2 linked regions of the Bradyrhizobium diazoefficiens genome follow. The protein of the gene in region 1 interacts with the protein of each later gene in a pairwise test. Links are inferred from orthologs where the notes say so. Each region holds a gene or a part of one and is shown in the gene's direction. Other genes may lie near its edges. The genes, in order: ileS and JJC00_RS09150.

The links.
Region 2: the proteins of ileS (region 1) and JJC00_RS09150 interact in binary tests that used the Escherichia coli proteins (3 or more experiments, as listed by UniProt). The link is inferred for Bradyrhizobium diazoefficiens from one-to-one orthologs.

The regions. Positions count from the first base shown.
Region 1 is NZ_CP067102.1:7,309,565-7,313,572, forward strand. Bases 253-3,946 are described here. They hold ileS (isoleucine--tRNA ligase), read left to right. Parts: upstream 253-647; coding sequence 648-3,746; downstream 3,747-3,946. Other genes in these bases: JJC00_RS34060 (bifunctional riboflavin kinase/FAD synthetase), read left to right, coding at 253-444; lspA (signal peptidase II), read left to right, coding at 3,756-3,946. Outside these bases: more of JJC00_RS34060, read left to right, coding at 1-252; more of lspA, read left to right, coding at 3,947-4,008. UniProt on the Escherichia coli protein: Catalyzes the attachment of isoleucine to tRNA(Ile). As IleRS can inadvertently accommodate and process structurally similar amino acids such as valine, to avoid such errors it has two additional distinct tRNA(Ile)-dependent editing activities.
Region 2 is NZ_CP067102.1:2,039,903-2,043,210, forward strand. What follows is about bases 1-2,994. They hold JJC00_RS09150 (HyaD/HybD family hydrogenase maturation endopeptidase), read left to right. Parts: upstream 1-1,203; coding sequence 1,204-1,785; downstream 1,786-2,994. Other genes in these bases: JJC00_RS09140 (nickel-dependent hydrogenase large subunit), read left to right, coding at 1-431; cybH (Ni/Fe-hydrogenase, b-type cytochrome subunit), read left to right, coding at 449-1,186; JJC00_RS09165 (hydrogenase expression/formation protein), read left to right, coding at 2,818-2,994. In the rest of the region: more of JJC00_RS09165, read left to right, coding at 2,995-3,308.

The DNA.
Region 1 (4,008 bases):
GCCGAGGGGCAGGTCGAAGAGGCCACCACCATGCTGGGCGCGCCCTGGTTCATCACCGGCGAGGTCATCCATGGCGAAAGGCGCGGCCGCGACCTCGGCTATCCCACCGCCAACATCCGGCTTGACGCCAATTGCGGCCTGAAGCACGGCATCTATGCCGTGCGGGTCGGCCGCGGGCCCGAGCGTCTGAACGGGGTGGCGAGCTTCGGCCGCCGGCCGACCTTTGATAATGGCGCGCCGCTGCTCGAAATCTTCCTGTTCGACTTCAAGGGCGACCTTTACGGGCAGGCGCTGGACTGCGCCTTTGTCGGCTTCATCCGCGAGGAGCTGAAATTCAACGATATCGAAGCCCTGATCCGTCAGATGGACGACGATTCCGCCCGCGCCCGCGCCATGCTGGCCGCCGCCCCGGACGCCTTTCCGCGGCTCGGGGCCGTCGATTGAGGACCCAAAGCCGGCCCGCCGGACCTTTGCGCTTCCCTTAGCCCCCTGCTATGGAGAGCCCATGTTCGCGCGGCGCATCATAGGGATTAGCGGCCCGGCTTCCGCCTGAGCCTCCGGCTCGGCGCAAGACCGGGATTTTGTCGTTTCACCCCGCGATTCCGCATCGCCATCCGTTCCCGCGCCATTCCGAGCCAGTCAGCCTCATGTCCGAAAAGCCGCAAAAGTCCCAAAAGTCTGAAGTCAAAGACTATTCGAAAACCCTGTTCCTGCCGCAGACCGAATTCCCGATGCGCGCCGGCCTGCCGCAGCGCGAGCCGGAAATCCTCAAGCGCTGGTACGAGATCGGCCTCTACGAGAAGCTGCGCCAAGCTGCGAAGGGCCGTGACAAGTTCGTGCTGCATGACGGCCCGCCATACGCCAACGGCAACATCCACATCGGCACGGCGCTGAACAAGATCCTCAAGGATCTCGTCACCAAGAGCCAGCAGATGCTCGGCTTCGATTCCAACTACGTGCCGGGCTGGGACTGTCACGGCCTGCCGATCGAGTGGAAGGTGGAGGAAGAGCACTATCGCAAGAAGGGCAAGCAGAAGCCCGACTTCCGCGACAGCGCCGCGATGATCGATTTCCGGAAAGAGTGCCGCGCCTACGCGACGCACTGGCTCAACGTGCAGCGCGAGGAGTTCAAGCGACTCGGCGTGATCGGCGACTGGGCTCATCCCTACGCCACCATGAACTATCCGGCCGAAGCCCAGATCGCGCGCGAGCTGATGAAGTTCGCTGCCAACGGCACGCTCTATCGCGGCTCAAAGCCAGTGATGTGGAGTGTGGTCGAGAAGACCGCGCTGGCAGAGGCCGAGGTCGAGTACGAGGACTATACGTCGGATATGGTCTGGGTGAAATTCCCGGTGAGATTTTCCGCGGGTGATACGCAGCAAGAAGCTCGCGATTTGCTGCACGCCTCTATCGTCATTTGGACTACAACACCATGGACACTCCCGGGCAATCGCGCCATCTCGTTCTCGCCGAAGATCGCCTGTGGCCTCTATAAGGTGACCGAGGCACCGGCCGACAATTGGGCCAAGACTGGCGATCTCCTGATCCTCGCCGATGCGCTGGCCGGGGAGGTGCTCAAGCAGGCGCGGGTGGCGGCTTACGAAATGGTTCGCGCTGTTCCCCCGGATGACCTCGCCATCATGTCGTGCCAGCATCCGCTAAAGGGCTTCGCCGGCGGCTACGATTTCATCGTGCCGCTGCTTGCCGGCGACCACGTCACCGACGACACCGGGACCGGCTTCGTGCACACCGCACCAAGCCACGGCCGCGAGGATTTCGACGTCTGGACGGCCAACACGCGCGAGCTCGATGCCCGCGGCATCAACAGCGCGATCCCCTACACCGTCGACGAGAACGGCGCCTATACCGACCAGGCGCCAGGCTTCACCGGCAAGCGCGTCATCAACGACAAGGGCGAGAAGGGTGACGCCAACGAGGCCGTAATCAAGGCGCTCGTCGAGAAAGGCATGCTGCTCGCGCGCGGCCGGCTCAAGCACCAATATCCGCACTCCTGGCGCTCCAAGAAGCCGGTGATCTTCCGCAACACCCCGCAATGGTTCATCGCGATGGACAGGGACATTCGTGGTGGAGATCACGACAGAGCATGGAATGTCAGCGCAGGTCGCGCCGCAGGGTATTTCGATGCTTTGGACCCAAATCATCCACCGAGCGAGAGATGGGACACTCTTAGAAAGCGCGCGCTGCACGCGATCTCGGTCACGCAGTGGGTACCGCCCTCCGGCGAGAACCGCATCAACGGCATGATCGAGGCCCGCCCCGACTGGGTGATCTCGCGTCAGCGCGCCTGGGGCGTGCCGATCGCCGTGTTCGTCCGCGAGAAGGGCGACGGCTCGGCCGAGGTCCTGCAGGACGAGGCCGTCAACACCCGCATCGGCGACGCCTTCGCAGAGGAAGGTGCGGATGCCTGGTACGCTCTGGGCGCGCGCGAGCGCTTCCTGGGACCGCGTGCCAGCGAGGACTGGCAGAAGGTCGACGACATTCTCGACGTCTGGTTTGATTCCGGATCGACCCACGCCTTTGTGCTCGAAGACCCCGTGCAATTCCCCGGCCTTGCCGGCATCAAGCGCAAGGTCGACGGCGGCACCGATACGGTGATGTACCTGGAAGGATCGGACCAGCATCGCGGCTGGTTCCACTCCTCGCTGCTGGAGAGCTGCGGCACGCGGGGCCGCGCGCCCTACGATATCGTGCTGACCCACGGCTTCACCCAGGCCGAGGACGGCCGCAAGATGTCGAAGTCGCTCGGCAACACCATCGAGCCGCAGGCCGTCATCAAGGAATCTGGCGCCGACATCCTGAGACTCTGGGTCGCGTCCTGCGATTACACCGACGATCAGCGCATCGGCCCCGAGATCCTGAAGAACACGGTCGAGACCTACCGCAAGCTGCGCAACACCGTGCGCTGGATGCTCGGCACGCTGCATCACTACAAGCCGGCCGACGCGGTCGCGCCCGCCGAGATGCCCGAGCTCGAGCGGCTGATGCTGCATGAGCTCGCGCTCCGCGCCGAACTGGTCCGCAAGGCCTATGAGACCTTCGACTTCAAGAGCGTGGTCGCCACGCTGTCCGCCTTCCTGAACAGCGAGCTCTCCGCATTCTATTTCGATATCCGCAAGGACGCGCTCTATTGCGATCCGCCGTCCTCGCTGACGCGCAAGGCGGCGCTGACCACGATCGACCTGTTGTGCAAATCGATCCTGAAATGGCTGGCGCCGGTGCTGAGCTTCACCGCGGAAGAAGGCTGGCGCATGTACAAGCCCGATGCCGAGCCGTCGGTGCATCTGACGCTGTTCCCGGAAGGCCTCGAACAATTCCGCGACGACAAGCTCGCCGCGAAATGGGAGACCATCCGCGACGTCCGCCGCGTCGTCACCGGCGCGCTGGAGCTCGAACGTGCCGCCAAGAACATCGGCTCCTCGCTCGAGGCCTCGCCGGTGATCTATGTCGCCGACCGCGACATGCTGGCGACGTTGTTCGACACCGATCTCGCCGAGATCTGCATCACCTCGAACTACGAGGTGCGTGAGGGCGAGGCGCCGGCCTCCGCATTCCGTCTCGATGCCGTGCCCGGCGTCGCGGTCGTGGTGGAGAAGGCCGTCGGCACCAAATGCGCCCGCTCCTGGAAGATCTCGCCGACCGTGGGTGAAGACCCTGAATATCCCGACGTCACCCCGCGCGACGCTAAGGCGCTGCGCGAATGGAAGGCGTTGGGCGTGAGCGTCTGATCCCCCGCCATGACCCCGCTCCGCGCCGGCATCCTCGCGGCAATGGTCACGCTCGTGGCCGATCAGGCCTCAAAGCTCTGGCTGCTGAATGGATTCGACCTCGCCCGTCAGGGCGTGGTGAAGGTGATGCCGTTCTTCGACCTGGTGCTGGCCTGGAACATCGGGATCAGCTTCGGCTGGCTGCAAAACGACGGTCAGGCCGCGCAGTTCGCGCTGATGGCGGTGAAGGTCGTCGCGGTGATCGCGCTCGCGATCTGGATGG
Region 2 (3,308 bases), 5.3 Mb from region 1 along the record:
GCGCGCTGGAATCGGTCTGGGCCGGGCGCCAGATGCGCTATTTCCAGGATAAGCTCGTCGCCAATATCAAGGCCGGCGATAGCTCGACCGCCAATGTCGAGAAGTGGAAGCCGGAGAGCTGGCCAAAGGAGGCCAAGGGCTTTGGCTTTACCGAGGCGCCGCGCGGCGCGCTCGCGCACTGGATCAAGATCAAGCAAACCAAGATCGACAACTACCAGTGCGTGGTGCCGACCACCTGGAATGGCTCGCCGCGCGATCCCAAGGGAAATATCGGCGCATTCGAGGCCTCCTTGATGGATACGCCGATGGCGAATCCCGAGCAGCCGCTCGAGATCCTTCGCACCATTCATTCCTTCGATCCGTGCCTGGCGTGCTCGACCCACCTCATGAGTCCGGATGGCCAGAAACTGGCGAGCGTCAAGGTCAGGTAAACCAGGGATGAAGCACCATGACGGATGCGGTTGACGGTCGTTCGAAATCTGAGCCGAATCTCGCTGCGATCGCAGCGGACGGGGACGGTGGACATGCGATCGGACGTCCCATGGTCTATGTCTACGAAGCACCAGTGCGAATCTGCCACTGGGTCAATGCGTTCTCGGTCGTCGCGCTGATGGTGACCGGCTACCTGATCGGAATGCCGTTGCCGTCGATGGAGGGCGAGGCGAACTTCGTAATGGGCTATATCCGCTTCGTCCACTTCGCGGCCGGTCAGGTGCTGGCAGTGTTCTTCCTCACCCGCCTCTTCTGGGCTTTCGTCGGCAACCATCATTCCCGGCAGATCTTCTATTTGCCGGCTCATCGCAAGCAGTTCTGGCGAGAAATGCTGGATGAAATCCGCTGGTACGCGTTCCTGGAACACGAGCCGAAAATGTATGTCGGCCACAATCCCTTGGCGCGGACCGGGATGTTCACGGGCTTCACGCTGTTCGTGGCCTACATGATCATCACCGGCTTTGCACTCTATTCGGAAGCCAGCGGAATCGATAGCTGGCAGCACAAGCTGTTCGGCTGGGTGTTCGCGATCTGGCCGAACAGCCAGGATGTGCACACCTGGCATCATCTCGGCATGTGGGCGCTCGTGACGTTCGTCATAGTGCACATCTATGCCGCGATCCGCGAAGACATCATGTCGCGTCAGAGCATCATCTCCTCGATGGTCTCCGGCGAACGGCAATCTCGCGACTGAACCCAGAAACGAGGCCTATGCCGACATCTTCAACAGACCGCATTCTGGTGCTCGGCATCGGCAATATCCTGTGGGCCGATGAGGGGTTCGGCGTGCGCGCCGTGGAGGAATTCCACCGCCGCTACGCCGTATCGGACAATGTCACCATTCTCGACGGCGGGACGCAGGGCCTCTACCTCGTCAGCTATCTGGAAGAGGCCGATCGTCTGATCGTGTTCGACGCGATCGACTATGGGCTCGAGACGGGAGAGTTGAAGCTGGTGCGCGACGAGGAAGTTCCGCGTTTCACGGGTGCGAAGAAGATGAGCTTGCATCAGACCGGATTTCAGGAAGTCATCAGCGCGGCGGATCTGCTCGGGCGCTGCCCGAAGCATCTCGCGTTGATCGGCTGCCAACCGCGCGATCTCGAAGCCTGGGGCGGCCCTTTGACCAAGCCGGTGAGCGATCAGATCGGGCCGGCGATCGAGCTGGTCTGCACAATCCTGGCTGAGTGGGGCGCGACGGCGAGTCTGCGTAGCGAGCCGCTGCCGGAGTCCGAACGGCTGCTCGCCAACGATATCGACCATCAGCACTACGAGATGAGGATGCGGCCGGTCTGACCGGCGTGCGCGACCGGAGACGCGGGATGTGCCTTGGCCTGCCGATGACGATCGTTGAAACTGACGGGGTTTCGGCGCTATGCGAGTTTCGCGGCGAGCGGCGGCGCGTCTCGATGCTTTTGCTCTGCAACCTGCCGGTCGGAACCAAGGTGCTCGTCCATATCGACACCGCGATCCGTCTGCTCGATGAGGCAGAGGCGCGACTGATCGCTGATGCGATCGAGGGGCTGACCGCGGTGCTCGGTGGCGAGGATTGCGACCGTTTCTTCGCCGACCTCATCGAGCGAGAGCCGCAACTGCCCGAGCATCTCCGGCTCGACCAAGCGGCCCATATTCCAAATCCGATCCTCGATGTAACCCGCGTCGCGGGCGGCTCGGGTTGGTCCGCTGCGGATGAAAGACAAGCTTCCAGATGACAAGCTATTCCGTTGAATGCGGAAAGACAGTCATCATTCGAAACCATCCCTCTTCGCGGACGCGAAAAATGAATGATCTATCTCAATGAGATCGGTCTCAGGAAAGGCGATAACTAATCGTGACATGTGCCTTGCTAACCTCTCGCGTCAGAGAAATAGGCTTGCCAGAAGGCTGATGGAATTCCAGCAGGGAAAGCATGATCTGACGCGGCGCGGCCTGCCCGAGGTCGATGCCGCGAATGTCGATCGGTTTCTTGGCGCGGCCAATGACGCCGGTGCGGTGGCCGTGCTGTTGTCGACGGGCGATCCCGCGCGTTTTATGGAGGCGATCGACGTCGCGGTCGTGTTGCCGGAACTGATTGACGCCTTTCGGGGGCAGTTGCGGGGGGCCGTGATCGCGCGTCGCGCCGAGAGCGAGCTCGGCCAGCGCTTTGGCGTGCGGGTGCAGCCCACGCTGATCTTTGTCGCCAAGGGCGAAACGCTCGGATTGATCGCCAAGATCCAGGACTGGCCGGTCTATGTCGACCGCATCGCCAAGCTGATCGACCTCCGCGCGGCGGGAGCGTGTTGTTGTGACACTCATCATTCCCCAGCATCGCTCACAGGGTATCGAACCATGAACGCGGGTTTCCCGACCGCGCCTGGAGCCGCCGAACAGCCGATCAACGTGTTTCCGTTCGGCGAGGAAAGCCTGAATGCATCGAGCGGCAGCCTGACAGCCGCGGGCGCCTTGGCGAAGCTTGCCACGCTCGACAGCGCGGAGCTGGCCAAGCGCTGTCCGAATGCAATCGATCTGCTGTCGAAAGTGGTCGTGGCCATCGCAAGCCAGAAGACCGACGCGCCGACCCGATTGTTCCGGCTCGGCAATCTCGACGATCTCGAGCGCAAGCTGATTGCGGACGTGCTCGGCGAAGGTGAGATTGCCGGCTTCGTCGCGCTGCCGGACGGATCGATGGCGCAGATCCAGGAATCAGTGCTGGCCGGAATCTGGCACGTCCGGCTCGAGACCGACGCCAACCATGAGTACCTCGAAGTCGGCGCAATCCCGGAAATCGTCAAGCGCGCCGCTGCTGATCTTACCACTACGGATTTCGAGATCGGGCAGGC